Regions from separate parts of the Candidatus Villigracilis sp. genome, predicted to be linked through region 2. Evidence: riboswitches for the same ligand, from Rfam matches in the RefSeq annotation. Region 2 holds a riboswitch; each other region holds the start of a gene.
What was found. Region 2 has a riboswitch for cyclic di-GMP ahead of AC14M5_RS03765 (hypothetical protein). Riboswitches for the same ligand answer to the same signal wherever they lie in the genome.
Positions count from the first base shown of each region.

Region 1: another riboswitch for cyclic di-GMP. It lies ahead of AC14M5_RS10380 (sortase, YLP family); the one in region 2 lies ahead of AC14M5_RS03765 (hypothetical protein).
Region 3: another riboswitch for cyclic di-GMP. It lies ahead of AC14M5_RS13095 (right-handed parallel beta-helix repeat-containing protein); the one in region 2 lies ahead of AC14M5_RS03765 (hypothetical protein).
Region 4: another riboswitch for cyclic di-GMP. It lies ahead of AC14M5_RS12695 (S8 family peptidase); the one in region 2 lies ahead of AC14M5_RS03765 (hypothetical protein).

Region 1 covers NZ_JBXMTI010000066.1:2,948-7,144, forward strand. Annotated here, with positions in the region: gene AC14M5_RS10370 (STAS domain-containing protein) at 1-282, opposite strand, end outside; gene AC14M5_RS10375 (ribonuclease H-like domain-containing protein) at 316-1,536, opposite strand; gene AC14M5_RS10380 (sortase, YLP family) at 1,741-2,364, opposite strand; cyclic di-GMP riboswitch class I at 2,438-2,526, opposite strand; cyclic di-GMP riboswitch class I at 2,611-2,701, opposite strand; gene AC14M5_RS10385 (MFS transporter) at 2,858-4,197, shown strand, end outside.
Region 2 covers NZ_JBXMTI010000019.1:7,492-11,688, forward strand. Annotated here, with positions in the region: gene AC14M5_RS03760 (signal peptidase I) at 1-1,414, opposite strand, end outside; gene AC14M5_RS03765 (hypothetical protein) at 1,519-1,881, opposite strand; cyclic di-GMP riboswitch class I at 2,027-2,117, opposite strand; gene AC14M5_RS03770 (CoA-binding protein) at 2,383-2,874, shown strand; gene AC14M5_RS03775 (hypothetical protein) at 3,004-3,372, opposite strand; gene AC14M5_RS03780 (NBR1-Ig-like domain-containing protein) at 3,421-3,984, opposite strand; gene recA (recombinase RecA) at 4,009-4,197, opposite strand, start outside.
Region 3 covers NZ_JBXMTI010000088.1:10,920-15,116, forward strand. Annotated here, with positions in the region: gene AC14M5_RS13090 (LVIVD repeat-containing protein) at 1-687, opposite strand, end outside; gene AC14M5_RS13095 (right-handed parallel beta-helix repeat-containing protein) at 955-2,646, opposite strand; cyclic di-GMP riboswitch class I at 2,708-2,802, opposite strand; gene AC14M5_RS13100 (hypothetical protein) at 3,248-3,655, shown strand; gene AC14M5_RS13105 (tryptophan-rich sensory protein) at 3,738-4,197, shown strand, end outside.
Region 4 covers NZ_JBXMTI010000082.1:3,117-7,313, reverse strand. Annotated here, with positions in the region: gene AC14M5_RS12710 (DinB family protein) at 1-368, opposite strand, end outside; gene AC14M5_RS12705 (SDR family NAD(P)-dependent oxidoreductase) at 365-964, opposite strand; gene AC14M5_RS12700 (M23 family metallopeptidase) at 1,123-1,818, opposite strand; cyclic di-GMP riboswitch class I at 1,913-2,006, shown strand; gene AC14M5_RS12695 (S8 family peptidase) at 2,124-4,197, shown strand, end outside.

The DNA of each region.
Region 1 (4,197 bases), on a different contig from region 2:
ACCCTCGTCGCGTGCCTTATCCATGGATTTTAGTGCGGTCCACCCGTGCTCGGGGTCGGGCAATGCTTCACCGCGCAATAGAAGTGCAATCGTGTGAAGCGAAACCAACCCAGCACTTGAGATATAAGTCAACTCGCTCATATCCAGGATGATATGCTTTGAACCCGCGTTAAAGACCTCCTGGGCTTTCATGATCAGATCCTGATAGGTCTGCCCATCCAATTGGCCTGCAAGCTTCAGAATGGTGATGTTCCCCTTTTCTTTTGAAACAGTAATTTGCATCGTAGGCTCCTCCTCCTATAGAGTGATACCCAATTATAAACCCGCTTTACGCTCCAACCGCGCCAGGCGGTGGTCAATTTCGTTCAACCAATGTTTACGGATGCATACGGGCAGGTCTGCCTTTTCAACTTCCTTGCGGGCTGATTTCGCCCATTTGATGGATTTCTTTACATCGCGCAATGTATGTTCGTAATATTTCGCCAGTTCAATATGAGCATAGATGTGACCTTTGTGCGCGGCCTCTTCCCACAAACGCAGGGCTTGGTCTATATCCCCACGCTTCTTTTGCAAAGTGGATAAACGCTTCACTGCCACGCCGAAATCTGCTTCCTCCAACCCAAGCTCGAGTCCACGCTCGAACAGACGGGCGGCTTCATCCCAATGGCCAAGGTCCTCATATAATTTGCCGAGCGCAATGAAATCGAGTCCGTGCTCCACGCGGCCATTGTATGGGTCGGCCAACAACTCGCTGACGTGACCCAGCAAAGCCGCCATCGCCACTACATCCATGGCATTGTGATAGAACACGCCACCTAAAGGACGGGCATCCCCAGTGCGCAGGTAATCAAAATAAAGCCAGGGGATTTCATAACCCGGTACTTCCTCCGATGCACGGGTGAAACCCAACACATGTTCTTCGAGATATTTCAAGGCACGCGAGGGAAGCCTATCTCGCCACAAGCGCCTTGCAAGTGGAAGCAGGTCAAGATGGGCATAGCCTTTGAAAGGGACAGGGATTCTGTGTAACGAATAACGAGTAACGAGCAGTGGTGCATCGAATGACTTTCCGTTGAAAGTCACCAATCCCTCACAGGGTGCGAGGAAGTTGATCAGCGCTTCGAGCATAGCGGGTTCTTCAGATGGGTCACGCAGGAAGAATTGTTGTAGTACGAATTTGTCATCCACAAAGCGCGCGGCGCCTACGAGGAAGGCGTACGTGCCGGTGCCGCCGGACATGCCCGATGTTTCGGTATCCAGAAATGCGAATTTGCTGATGGGCAATTCCGCCATGCGCGTGTCGTTTGCCCATTGTGAAATTAAGGAAAGAGGGAATGATGAGTAGGGGGATGTTTTCCCGTGCAGGTAATCTATGTCAAAGACCTGCTCGGTGACGAAGGCTTCGCCGCGAGGGGTAGGGAAATAGCTGCCAGTCACAACAGAGTCAATTGTGTGGCTCTCAACCTGGGGCGGAGGGGGAAGCGAACTGCCCGTCTTCACACCCAGGGATTTCAGTTTATCTGCAAGCGATGACATGCGTCTATTTTATCCCCAAATATCGCTCCATGTTTTAAAGCCTATTGGCGTGTGTATATAAAACATGTAAGGCAAACGCTCCTTGCGCCGAGGACGGCGCAAGATGTACTCACACGCCTGCCCTGGTGGGTGGCGCCAGGGAAACGCCGCCGTCCACAGGATGCTTCGCAAAGGACAGCGGCTTGAGCATCTAAAGTGCTTATATTACTTGATCGGTTTTGCGATGACGAATAATCTGCCCCAACTGAGGTTGCCATCTTTTGCGATGCAGGTTTGCAGGGTGAGGTGATAGTCGCCGCGATAAACTTTGTTGAATACTTCTTCAGCGGTAAAGGTGGTCTGTGTTGAAAGATCCACGAAACTGCTGTAGGGGCTGAGCGGGGTGAGGGCCTGATATTGCAAAATGCTTTCCACCAGGAAACTTTGAGTATGCCCGTCACCGTAAATAAGGGTGATGGTGTTGCCCGCTTTCAATTGTGAGAAAGTTGCGCCTGCCAGGTAGTTGTGTGCCAGCAGGCCGATGTTGCCGTAACTGGTGGCCATTTTGAATTGGGTTGTTACATAACTGAGAGTGGATACATACCCTGGTTTCCCACTTGGCTGTTGAAGAACAGTGTACGCCATAACGTTCTCAACATAAATGCCGCGCAGCGTATTGATGCTCCCATCTTTGACGGATTCAATGAAGTCCGACAGTACTGGAAGGGTGGTTGTATTTTCCTTTGCATATACCTGTGTGGGGAGCGCAAGTGCGCAGAGCAGGATTAGTAAAAATGCAAGGGAAACTTTTCGGTTCTTTAATTGTGCGTGCTGATTTCTGGATGCCATGAGAAACTCCTTCATCAGAGCATCCAGACCTTTCGCACAATTTATGTTGTGCTGAAGGTTGTGGAGGCTCGTTTTCGGTGGCTTGGCGGTCATGGCCGTTGGTTTGGCTTTAGACCCATAGCTTTGCGTCCCCGCCTTTCGACGGGTTTGCCGTTATCGATACGATCCACTTTTAATGTTCAGAAAACAAAACGGACCTGCTTGTCAGCCAGGTCCGCGGATGAAAACACAATACACTATGTGATTTTCGGCGGCCTGGCGATCATGATCGTGTTTCCACAACTTTAGACCCGTGGCTTTGCGTCTCTGCTTTTCAACAGGTTTGCCATTTTCGATTGCTTTCTTGCTTCAAATATAAGGGAAGGTTGGCAGGATCGTCATGGGTATTTTCCCTACTAACACCATATAAAACTGTAAACCTTACAGTTAGCTTTCTTGTTTGACATTCCATGCTACACTTGCGCGAATTCATTAATTAGAATTATTGGTTGGTATGAAACATAAACTTCCTATTTGGTTAAAACTTTTATACGGTTCTGGTGACTGGGGGATTGCCAGCATTGGCATGATGCGTTCGATCTTTTATGCCTTGTACCTCACGGACGTGGTCGGCATCGAACCACGGCTTGCCTCCCTTGGCGCACTCGTGGGAATCGTGTGGGACGCTGTCAATGACCCCATCATTGGCACTTTGAGTGATCGCATGAAATCAAAACTCGGACGCCGCCGCCCGTTCCTCTTGTGGTTTGCCTTTCCATTCGGCCTGAGCTTCGTGATGCTTTGGTCTGCGCCCAATTGGGACAGCCAGATCGGCCTGCTCATTTATGTGACTCTGGCCTTTATGATCTCGGATACATTGACCACCCTCGTGGCTGTACCGTATCTTTCCTTAACCCCCGAGCTGACTCAGGACTATGACGAGCGCACTTCGCTTTCAAGCTTTCGCACGGTCTTTCAATTATTGGCCGCTCTCACCGTTGTAATGACCGCGCCCATGATCGTGGATGCGGTCATCATTGGTGGCGGCTCGCAACAACAGGGATTTTTGCTAGCAGGTGCCGTTTTCGGCGCGGTAGGCTCGCTTCCACTTTTCTTCATTGGCTGGTTCGTGAAGGAACGTTTTGCATCCGTGGAACAGGAATCAATTCCTTTCAGAGAAACCTTGCGCCTGGCCTGGCAGAATGTGCCCTTCCGCTATGCGGCCGGCATTTACATGTTTAACTGGTCCGCAGTGGATATGGTAGTCATCAGCTTCCCATTCTTTTTATTATATTGGATAGCCCAGGGAGATTTGCTGGCAAAGATCACCATCTTTGGGTTTGACCTCGCGCTTGAGTCTGCCTTCTTTGGGGTGCTAATGCTGGTCTGTATTTTATTCGTGCCTTTCTGGTTATGGTTCGCAAGGAAATACAACAAGATACAGGCTTATATCGTTGGCATGTCTATATGGATCATCGTGCAGGCCATGATCTTCACCATTCAACCGGGCGAGGTCACCTATTTGCTGATCATCGCTGGGTTGGCAGGCATTGGCGTTTCTGCTGCGTACATTTTGCCTGATTCCATTTTGCCCGATGTGATCGAATGGGATGAACTCCGCACAGGCCGTAGGCAGGAGGGCATCTATTACGGCATCCGCACCCTGATCCGCAAGTTGACGGGCGCGGGGGTTATCTTTATTACTTTGCAGGTTCTGGGCTGGTCTGGCTATCAATCTCCACCCGCAGATGTGACTCAGTTCTCTCAGCCCAATTCGGCGCTTCTTTCAATTCGCTTGATGGTTTCCTTCATCAGTGTGGCGATTGTTATGGGTACAGTCATTCTCGCCTGGTC
Region 2 (4,197 bases):
CGGCAAGCCTGGCGAGATCATCAATCGTCGCCACATCGATCACCGATAAAGACGGCGCGATATTTTGCTCATAAACATCCACCAGCATGGAGCCATACTTGAAGCGGATGAGCGCCTCCTGACTCTGGTTGGCGGTGCGATACACATTGCTGCCAGCAAAGATAATACCAAATAGCGCAAACCCAAGCCCAAGCAGGGAGATGAAGCGCACTGCCCAAACGGGCGGCTTCAAGCCCAATAAGGAAATGGTGTTTACCCGTGTTTCAGAACCGCTTGCAATACTTTGTTTCGAAGACCGCAAAGGATCCTGCTGTGATTCGTCCGCAGCGAGATAGAAATGCACCTTGTCGTATTTGAATACTAGCTTTGGGTCAAAGGTATCGTTGATCTGTTGCCCCGCAACCGTTGCAGTAAGTGCAATATTTGTAACGATCTCCAAAGTGTAAGAACTGGAATGCAAACCAGCTTCCTGCTCCACCAGGTTTACCAGAGACTCCACCTGGCACAGGTCAAGAGTGGTCATCGTGAAATATGAATTGCCATTAAACGAAGCGCCCGAATTCAAAGGGATCGTGCGAAACCATCCGCTTTGCTCATCCATAATACGAGCCACCATACTTTGATTGCCTGTCATTCCCTGCACAGCATTTCCGATCATATTATAGGTAAAACCGATGTTAAGAAAGCAAGTCAATTTTGGGAAGACAGGCTCCCCCGAATGCAGCACATCGGAATCATAAACACCGGGCGTGCCCGTGGCCGAGTAGAAAAAATAACCCTCTTGTTGATATGGAATATTTTCGGCGGGGCGATTCAACGGACGTGTAAAAGCGAGAATACCCAAAGCAAGGAAAGCCAGGCTGAGAAACCCAGCCGCATACAACAAGCCTTCAGACCTTGCTCTAAAGTTCGTCAACGGCTTATTGTTTTCCTTTTTACGTTTGGATGGTTTTGCGATCACGCCAGACATCAAGACACCTCCGAGCAAAGCAACTGTAAGCGAAATATGCAGCGGCTCACGTACCCATTCAATGGCCTTGCCAAGTTTCGGGATATGCACCCATAATTTTCCAATGATCTCATCCTGCGTTGGTTGATAAGAATCAAGCCAGGAATTATTATCACCTTTAAGGATGAAGCGATCCAACTCAGTGCCAATAATGCGATGGAAGACAAAAGCACCCATTTCTGCATTTTGATAGGTGACCGCATCCCCCGCCCTGTAAGTTGATTCCGTTCGAACGAGTATTAGATCACCGAGATGAAAGTTCGGCTCCATGCTGTTGCCGTTGACGATGACATACGTGACTGAGCCGCCCAAATTAGTTGGCGCAAATGCAATTACAAAGATGAATACAATGAAAAGGAATAATAGCGTAACAAGAGTGGTCGAGCGTTTACTAATGGGTTTCATTATCTATAAAATTACAGGCCTGCTCGCGGCGTTCTCCCGCCAATCTTCGAGACGGGTTCTTCCATCGGAGCAGGCCTGCTTCTTTCATTAATTGGTCATCAGAACTAGTTGCTGGCGGCTACCACACGCAACTGGTTTATGGTCGAAACATCGAGACCGGTGGTAGTGCATGACCAGGTTGTGCCGGTGCCGAGAGTGCAGGCATACCAGGAACCAGTTGTGGCCACAAGTTGGACTTTTACAACTGTAGCCGCAGCACCCACGTCAAATGCGACGCTATCCAGTGTGGATGGATCGGTCCCATTCAAAGTGTACACAACACTGGTAATTGTGTAACCGCTGACCACTCCCAGACCATCACCAGCTTTTGTGGCTGGGACAGTGTTAGCCGCAGCAAAAGCATAAGAGGCGACTGAGATGATGGCTATGACGAGCACAACGAACAGGATCTTGAAATTGCGTAACATGGCTTTTCTCCTTGTTTTGCAGATCCACATGGAAGCGGGTCTGCGCTAGTGGAACGAACTTCTTGAAGGTTGATCAGCCATCCGAATAAAAAAGCCTGACTTGTGGTAAGCCAGGCCAAACATACACAAAAAGAATTTTGTGATCTTCGGCGGCCTGGCGGTCGTGGTCACTTTGTAGTGACGGTAGACCCATGGCTTTGCGTCACCGGCTTTCACCGGTTTTGCCTTTATCGGATGTTGTTGTCAATATAACATTGAAAAAAATAAATAGACCTTGCAAAATAATTGCAACAGGTTAAACATTTGCAGTTTGGTAAGGCGATTGTTTGTCTCACTTCATAGGTAAAGTGGTCTGGCCTTATGACCACACAAAGTGATGTTCGTCATCTTGTTTATGAATCTCGATTACGTATAATTTTCCTTGTGAGCAAAATATTGGATCATCATCTTCAATTTGATCGAAGCCACATGGCTTCGATTTTTCATTAAAGGAGAATTCTTATGTCAAAACTCGATAATATGGTTCAGGATTTCCTCGCGCAGAAGAAGATCGCCGTTGTGGGTGTATCGGATAAGCGCGAGACAGGTTGCAATCTGAATTATAAAAAATTCAAGGAAAGTGGTTATCAAGTCTATGCAGTAAACCCGCACATATCTTCTTTTGAAGGGGACACTTGCTACCCCGACCTAAAATCCATCCCTGAAAAAGTAGATGCAGTCTTTATTCTTACCAGCCCGAAGGTAACTGACCAGATCATTCAACAATGCGTAGATATGGGCATCAAACATGTATGGATGCACTGCATGATGGGCACCAAGCCCGGTCTCGCGGCAAGCATGACCAGCGTCTCCCCTTCTGCTGTAGAGATGTGCAAAGCCAATGGGATCGCGGTCATTCCCGGCTCATGCCCGAACCAATACCTAAAGCCAGATTTCGGTCATGCGATGATGCGCGGCATGTGGAAAATGTTCGGCTTTATGAGCGTGAATTAAGGGCTCGCAAAAAACAGTTATCTCAGTCCCATCATTGCGAGGAAGGCTTTAGCCTGACAAAATAATTCCTTTGCCTCGTTGGGGATTGTTTCGTCGCAAAGAGCAAGGGCGCTCCTCGCAATGACATGATTATGAATACTCTTCCTTCATGAATCTTTCAAATCCCTGCTTCGTGAGTTGACTTAACTCGTCGAACAGGGGTTTTTCGACCTTCTTAAAATTGAAGCAGGATTTTCCCTGCATGTGTTTCTTGAGTTCAGGGGAGATGTCCTTCAATAGATCGGGATACATGTAGACTGGCATGAGATAAAAAGAGACATAATTCTTTTTCACTTGTGTTGAGGCGAAGAATAAGTCCTTCTTCCATTTCTCACTGTATCCGCCTTCGAGATAATAAACTTCCGTTGCATCTGATTTGACATTCAGCTTTTTGGCGTAAGGTTCGAGAATGGATTTGAGATTTTCAAAGATGATGGGGAATTCGGTTTGAGATGGCATAGATACTCCTTCACGCGCCATTAGGAACTTGATCCCGGATGGAGCAAACTATGGTGTGACCACAACCTGCATAAAGATCGGATCACCAAAGACGTTTCCATCAGCATCAACTGCTTGCCAGGAGGTCACATAAGAACCTGGCTCTGCGGGGGCGATGAAGAGGATGCGCAGCGTAGCTTGAGTCCCTGCTCGGGCGGGGTAGATCAATTGTTCCTCTCCTGCGCCGAGGGGATAGCCTCCCACCCACTTCAAGCGATAAGTATCATCCCAGCCGCAGGTTCCGCTGTTTTGCACCAGCCATTGCTTATCAATGGCTGCGCCAGGGAGAAAAGATGTACCGTCATCTACTGTCACATCATCAATAAAATCGAGGTCATTTATGCAAGGGCCCGGTGTAGCAGTTGGGGTGAGAGTAAATGTGGGAGCAGGCGTGAATAACGCAGGTATGGGCGTGGTTGTGGATAGCGGCTGTGTGGGCGGGATGGAAGTCGGCGGGCGGAACAGCGTCGGTGTAGTTTGAGGGGCACAGGCATAAAAGAAGAAAATGCTTGTGAGCAGGATCAGTTGTCGGCTAAGTGAGAAGCGATTCTTCGTCATAATAAAAATGGACACGTTACCGTGTCCATTTATTTTACTTTATGCTTCTTCTTCAGTACCACCGGCCTCTTCGGCTACTTCAGCGCCAAGGTCAAGCGGAAGGGCGATCTCGCCGCTGAGCGCTTTCTGGCGGATGATGCCTTCGATCTCGTTCATCATATCAAGATTGGCACGCAGGTAATCTTTGGCATTCTCGCGTCCCTGGCCGATGCGGATATCGCCATAAGA
Region 3 (4,197 bases), on a different contig from region 2:
GATGTCAATCAAACGGAAATCGCCATCGCCATTCCGGTCACGGTAGCCGCTGGGAGTACTTGCATCGGGGTAACGGCTTGTCGGCACAGTTGCATAAGCGAAGGTGTGGCGCAAGTCTGTACGATGTTGGATCTCGAACTCGTGAACGCCGCGCGTGCAGCAACCCGTGTTGAGATAACCGATCTGGATTGGCGCCGCAGGATTGGTAACATCCCAAAGCATCAAACCGCGATCTGCGTTTGTGTCATAGCGAGAGTCACCGCAGTATTGGATTCCGCCAACGGCGATGTCATGCCCTTTCGAGCGCCCATACTGAGCAGTGTATACGACTACGTCTTCAATGGAAGTATTAGGTGGATTCTGGAGCCGCCCCACCACCTGCGGATTTGCCGGGTTGCGGGCATCCACGATGACAACGCTTGTACTCGAACCCTGTGGACAGAAGCGATCTTTCGACCCTGAGGCCCAGTCGCCAAATCCCCATTGGCCAACGTAAGCATAGCCTTTGTGCACCCAAACATCGGCATTGAAGCCTCGCCCACCGAGATCATTGTGGCCAACGACCACCATGTTGAAGGCCTGCCCGACATTGGAGCCGCCACTATCTGCCCGTACTGCCCCTGAAGACAACAGGATGACCACAGCGATTACGCTCAACAACAATCGAATGTTATGTATACGGTTCATCACGTTTCCTTTCATACCGATAAAAATTGGAGATTCAAAACCCAAGTTGTCCTGATTATTATCATTATAGGGATTTCATAGCAAGATTCAATACCTTTTGCAGAAATTTAGTTTGATCGGAGATGCCCAAAGAGGAAGCTGTATTGCATTGATGAAGCACAAAAATCTGAATTTTTATCAGCTCAATTATGTTTAAAAACAAACTCACCCGCGAAAGATTAATTTCGGGGTGAGTCATGGACTACATTGGTGTTACAGCACAAGCTTTTAACGAATGATTACTGCGTCAATCGATCCGTTGGTGCCACCGGATGTGTTTGAAGTGACGAAAACCAGTTTAAGTGTATGGCTGCCTAGTGTTAGCTGACCAGGATAATCCCACCGCATCTGGAAGGTGGACGAAGAGGCCTTCTGGTCAATCGTTCCGACCAGCACATCGTCTACATAAACATCCATTTTCCTAAAGGCGGTACCGCCCTTATAGATTACGCTGAAAGATTGTCCGGTAAAGGCAAAAGTTGCATAGGCACCGTTCTGCGATGTTTGCTTAAAGGAGCGGTTATAAGCCTGCCTCTTGCTCACATTGTCCCAACCAGCGGAGTAGAGAAAGCCGCCATCCATGTCGTCATAGGTGGTTTCCAAGGCTGAAGGGTTGGTCGCAATCATCGTTGCTGTTGGCGGCACCAAGGTCGGCGCAACGGTAGGTGACGATGGTATGGGCGATGCGGTTGGGGTGGTTGTTGGCAATATGACCGACTGGGTGGGTGTGGGTGATGCTGGGACAGGAGTTGCAGTATTAATGGCCACAGCGGTTGAGGTTGGTGTAAAGCTTGGGACCAGGATTGTACTGGTGGGCGCCGGCATGCTCGTTGACGTAGGCGCGACACTGCCAATTGTGTTCCCAACCAGCGTAACGCCTGCAGGTTCGTAAACATAGATCGAGTTGAATATCGTATTGTACGAAACCAATACGTTCTGATTTGGTGTGGTTTGCAGGGAAATGGATCGTATCTGTCCGCTTGGCACGTTATTATTGGTGATGGTTACATTCGTCAGGGTGCCACCCGTATTGCTTGCATAAGCGGAAACTCCGGACCGGCATTCAATGATCGTATTACCCGATATTAGAATATCATGCAATTGAGCTCCCCAGCCTGTATAGAGCTCTTCACCCAATGCTATTCCATGGGCCCTTTTTCCGTCACGCAGATGCGTGCCCGTACAGTAGGACAGGTTGTTCTGCACATTTACGAACGGGGAGTTGTCAACGTAAATATTAACCCCGAAATTATCGTAAACCGTATTGTTTTCCACCTGGGCAACCACCCCGCGTGTGACAGCTATTCCTTCTCCACAATTGTCATAAACCGTGTTGTTTCGAATGGTTGTGTTTTCTCCTCCGGCCTTGACCTTGAGCGCGCTTCCCCACGTAGTCGATAGGCCGCATGTCCCCACCCCATTTTTAGTGACATTATCATGCACGAGGTTGTTTTCAACAATCACGTACTTGCCCGTAACGAGGATTCCGAAGTCAGTGGCTCCAATGGCTTCAAATCCCGAAACATTAATATAGCTGCCGCTCACCACGATTCCATTTGCCTTCACACCCTGCATATTCAGGATGGCTCCATTCCCAATAACGGTAATGGGCGAAGTTGCAGTACCTGAAGTTGAAAGGGTCAATGTTTCGCCATAGATCCCAGGCATTACCTGCAATGTATCGCCAGCGGCCAGGACTGAAACGGCTTTTGCAAACGTCTTGAAGGGCGAGGTAGCTGACCCTGAATTCGTATCACTGCCGCTGGTACTAACGTAATAAATATTGGAACTCAACATTCCGCTTTGAGATCCCGATATCCTAGCACTAGGTAAGTCTGAAGCCAGCGCATTGTAATAGCCCCCTAGCGCAAGGGTCAGTGCTACCATCAAACTCATTAATCGATATGCCTTCTTTTTCACTTATTTCTCCTTACAAAAAATAAAACTGCCTGGCGCATACCAGGCAATTTTCCCGGAATACGTCGGTAGCCTGGCAATCATCGTAGCGGACGAACCACTACCTTTAGACCCGTGGCTTTGCGTCCCCGGCTTTCGCCGGGTTTGCTTTTTTCGAACATATTGATTGAATTTTTTCACAACAGCGAAGTTCTATATTGCGTCGCCAAGATTATCATGACCCCTCTGGAATAGACTTATTATGAGTTAAGAATCCCTAAACATTTTTGGAAACATTACATATAAGTAATAAATCATCTCAAATTTATTACTATTTACATTAATACAACCGGGATTGCGGAGCATATTTTCTTGGTCTTTGCATTTGTGCAAATTCCTTATTACTTCTTATTACCCACATATCTCTTAGAATCTATTAATAAGTAACTCATCAAAGATAATTCAATGCAATTGCTGGACGATGACCGCGAACGTTAAAGGCCCAGCATTTGTGAGTAGTGAACAATTCGCATACTATAAACAGGATCAAGTTGCAATTCAGATCTGAAATAAGTATACTTAAATTGGGCCGAGGATGCCCGTTGAAACAAGATTTGGAGGTTTCATGGAAAAGAAAATCGGCTTGTGGATTGACCACAAAAAAGCAGTGATCGTGAAAATTGAAGGAAAGAAAGAAGAGGTGCTGCAGATCGAATCGAAGGTGGAAAAACGTGTGCGCGCCAAGGGCAGAGGAGTGCGTGGGAGGGCGGCCCACACCGCGCTGTTTGTTGCAGAAGAACCCCAGAACGACAGGCGCTATCAGGAACATCTCAACAAGTATTATGAACAAGTCATTTCGGCGATCGGAGAGGCAGATTCGCTGCTGGTGATCGGCGCTGGAGAAGCAAAGCATGAATTTGAAAAAAGGCTTGCACACAATGGCAATCACGTTAAGGAAGTCCATGTCGAAACCGCAGACAAGATGACCGAGCGCCAGATAGCGGCAAAAGTACGAAAGTATTTTGAAAAGTAAAACTACAATTGATGGCATTTGATAGTAAGAAGTCATATGATGAACCTGTCGCTGTGATACACATTTCAAATTGGAGGACATCATGTCAAAAGACTCAGTACGTCAACTTGCCAACACGCTTTCAGTGGTGCTGGCGCTCGCAGTTAACATCTTGGCCAGCACCCTGCCGCTTAACGGGCAAAACACAGGCGAGATCTCAGATCGCTTTCAGGTTTACTTCGTTCCTGCGGGGTATGTCTTTGCCATCTGGGGCATCATCTACATTGGCTGGATCGCATTCACGGTCTATCAATACCAGACCGCACAAAAGGAAAGTCCGCGCTTACGCAAACTTGGCTACACCTTTGCATTAAGCGGCATCTTCAACGCCGCCTGGTTGTTCTGCTGGCATTACAATTTGTTTGGCTTGAGCGTACTGGTCATGTTGGCCTTGCTCATCCTGCTAATCATCAGCTACCTCAACTTGAATGTTGGTCGCACACCTGTTAGCAATGCTGAAAAATGGAGCGTGGATATTCCCTTCAGCATCTATCTTGGCTGGA
Region 4 (4,197 bases), on a different contig from region 2:
TGGCTGCTCACACGAGACCAGGCCTCCTGCGGCATGGTTTGCAGAGTATTGCAAAGGTCGGTCACATTTGCAGAAAAATCGGTCAAAATACTTTCGAGCGGTTCATCCTTGTTGTAATGAGTCTCCATCCAGGAGTCCGCGTCAAACCCTTTGAAATCAGGGTCCTCCACATTCAGCGTTTGCAGGATGCGCGCACCGTACACCAACTTATCCACATCACGCGCATGTGACGCGATCTGATGCACGGTCCATTCGTCTTCCACTTTCGTAAATGGGTCTTCGAACGCCTTGCAAGCGACCCGAAATTCCTGCGCCGCTTCTGCCAGCCTTGCGATCATCTTTACACGATATTCAAGCAGTTCCTTCATTTTGCCTCCAACAAAGAAATTATATGTTTGACTACATCTTTGGAATTTTCAACTGCATACACACGCACACCATGCGGACTTAATTCCTGATCTGCCTGACGGGATAACTCAGCCAACCCCGCCTTGCTGGATAGATAAGCCCCCGCCTCTTTTTCCCCGCCCTCACCTACTCCTGCGACGATATTCAGAATCACCCCGTTACCTTTTGCCTTCATAATACGCCCTACTGATTGGATCATCAAGAACGCACCCGTCAGGTTTACATCCAAAGTGCGATGCCAATCCCATTCGTCCATATTCAGCAAGGGTGTATGCGGTTCCACTGCCGCATGATTGATTAAAATGTTAATCCCGCCGAGCTCATCTTCCACATCCTTGACCAAAGCCTGCGCCCCAACTTTTTTGGCAACATCTTCAACATAAGCTTTGGCTTTTCCGCCGCGAGCACTGATCCCATCCACAACCTGCTCCACGTTGATGGGGGATATATCATTAGCAGCCACATTTGCGCCATGTTCAGCCAAAGCTTCTGCCAGCAAGCGCCCCACACCCTTACCTGCGCCAGTGATGAGGATGGTTTTGTTTTTTAAGTCCATATGTATATTCTCGCTGATGTGTCACTCTCCCGAAGGACACACCGTACTTGGGTTCGGTGCAAGTGTCGGGACGATGTGAGCGACAGCGAAAGGTCTCTTACTGCAACTTACGAGACTCTTCGGTCGCGAAAAACGCTCCCTCAGAGTGACACAACTTTTTATTGACAAAACGGTATCGTATCCGTGTTTGAATTGGCATTCAATGGCATACCGAAATATGGCGAGGGATCATAGGTGTTTTTAATTTCCAGTTCATTCTTGAAATTTCCCAAGCCATCATCCTCCACAATTGAAATATGCAAGTGAAGGCCGGCAGGGTTGTTCGTATCACCGGAGTAATTCCCTTGATAGCCCAGCAATGTACCAGCTTCCACGTATACCTCTTTGGTTCCTGCTGGGAACTCAGAGGAGACAAAGGAATTTCCCTGCACATCTGCCATGTGAGTATAGTACACCCAGATCTGACGTGAAGGCTCCAGCGGATCCCTTGGCACGCGGATGATGACTGTCGATATCCAATCTGCCTGGCGGGTGAGGTAGCCGGGGTAAGCCGCTACGATGGGCGTGATGCCCACCTCCGTCCCTGAGAAAATGTCCACCCCGGCGTGGCGGTGACCGGGGCGGAAAGAATCGTCCCAGATAAACCCGATCAAGCCATCGGTGGGGAAAATGAACGGAGCCTCGCCGCATCTGGTTCCAGTAGTCATCATCAACTCAGGTTTTGAAGCTTGGTCACGGAACCAATCAAAGACTTGCGCGAGGCGGGCGGTGCTTCTTCCATAGTTAAAGTACAGGTAAATTCCTGCCACCGCAATTGCGACAGGGATTATCAGAATAATAAGTTTTTTGGACATTCAAAACATTATAAATGCTTTGTAAAATTCAGAAACTGCCTCTTGCATTTAATAAGAGAATTCGAGATAATGGTGATGACATTGCAAAACTGCAAACTCGAAAAGGCAAACCCATCGTGAGGTGGGGACGCAAAGTTATGGGTCTTCCAGGTTCCTGCTCAGAATTGGAAGATTGCCAGACCGCCGAAATTTTCCCTGGTGGTTTTTCGTTTTAAAGGAGGCTCCCGCAAAAAATACAGACTAAAGTAACGAAGAAGTTTTGTCCCAAATATTGCCCAACTTAATTTTGAAGAGGAGACAAGATCATGTATCGCAAGGTATCCATCATATTTTCACTGGTACTGGCTCTGGCAGTGGTGTTTTCGGTAGTATCGCCTGCCGTTGCACAACCGAGCATAAAGTCAAATGGGGCCCATGTTGAGAGAAGTGAGAGCGGGGTTTATATTGTTCAAATGATCGATGACCCTGTTGTTGCTTATGAGGGAAACATCAAAGGTCTGAAAGCAACCGCACCGAATAACGGTCAAAAGATTGATAAAAACAGCTCGAATGTAAAAAAATATGTAGCATATCTCGATTCCAAACACGATGCCGCTCTTAGCAAGGTTGGCGGCGGTGAAAAGCTTTATGATTATCATTATAGTTTCAACGGATTTGCGGCAGCATTAACCTATGAGCAGGCCAGCAAGCTGGCTTTTGCCGATGGTGTTGTTGCAGTCAGCCCCGATCAAATGATGCAGGTGGAAACAGTTAGCACGCCTGCTTTCCTTGGGCTTAGTAACCCAGGCGGCTTATGGGATCAACTCGGTGGTGTTGGGAGCGCTGGCGAAGATGTTATCGTCGGTGTTGTTGATACTGGCATCTGGCCAGAAAACCCCAGTTTCTCAGATCAAATCGATCTTTCCGATCAAGCTGGTGAAAGCGGCAAAGACACTGAAGCTTACGGGCCTGCGCCTGCCGGTTGGCAGGGTGATTGTCAGTCTGGTGAGCAGTGGTCGCAAGATGATTGCAACAACAAAATCATCGGTGCGCGCTATTACCTTGCCGGCTTTGGTCACTTCGGCATAGTTCAAGATGACTTCAAATCCGCTCGTGATTATGATGGTCACGGCAGCCACACTGCCAGCACCGCTGCGGGCAATCATGGCGTGACCGCCATTATCGACGGCGTCAATTTAGGCACAATTAGTGGCATGGCGCCGCGCGCTCGCATCGCCGCTTACAAAGTCTGTTGGAATGGTGATGATGGTGGCTGTGTTTCCTCAGACAGCGTTGCCGCCATCGATCAAGCTGTAGCTGATGGCGTAGATGTGATCAACTTCTCCATCAGTGGTTCACGCACCAGCTTCCTCGACCCGGTGGAAGTAGCCTTCCTCTTCGCTGCCCGTGCAGGTGTATTCGTAGCTGCCTCGGCAGGCAATGAGGGTCCTGGTGCAAGCACTGTGGCCCACAACAGCCCATGGCTCACCACCGTAGCGGCTGGAACACATGACCGTTTCTATGAGGGGACTGTGACTCTTGGCAATAGCTCGGTCTACACCGGTGCCTCGGCAACCGCCGGAGTTGGCCCAGCGCCCATTATTAATTCGGATGCTGCTGGTTTGGCGGGCGCTGACCCGGGACAGGTTGCTCTCTGTTACCCGGGAACCCTCGACCCAGCTATCGTAGCGGGCAAAATTGTGGTTTGTGACCGTGGTGTAATTGCACGTGTGGATAAAAGCCTTGCAGTGCAAATTGCTGGTGGCGTGGGCATGGTACTTGTGAATGTCTCACCCAGTTCACTCAATGCTGATATTCACTTTGTCCCAACAGTTCACTTGGCTGATACAGATCGCGCTGCTGTACGTGCATACGCTGCAACACCAGGCGCGACAGCCACTCTAACTGGAGGCACCTTGTCTTCCGTGGTGGCGCCGAATGTGGCCGCCTTCTCGTCTCGCGGTCCGGCCCTCGCCGGCAGTGGCGACTTGCTCAAGCCCGACATTATGGCTCCAGGCGTAGACATCCTTGCGGCATTCTCTCCGGCAGGTGGTGGCCGCGATTGGGATTTCCTGAGTGGTACTTCCATGTCCAGTCCGCATATGGCTGGTATGGGTGCCCTCTTGAAAGACTTGCACCCCACCTGGTCACCCGCAGCCATTAAATCGGCCTTCATGACTACCGCCACTACAGTGCGGAACGACTTTTCTCCTATTCCCGGTACACCATTTGGATATGGAGCAGGACAAGCGGTTCCAAACAACGCCGCTGACCCCGGCTTGGTATATGACGCAGGCTTCAACGATTGGCGTAACTTCCTTAAGGGTCAGGGTCTCTGTAACTTCTGTTTTGGCGCTACTGCTGCAACGGCTATTGATGCAAGCGACCTTAACTATCCGT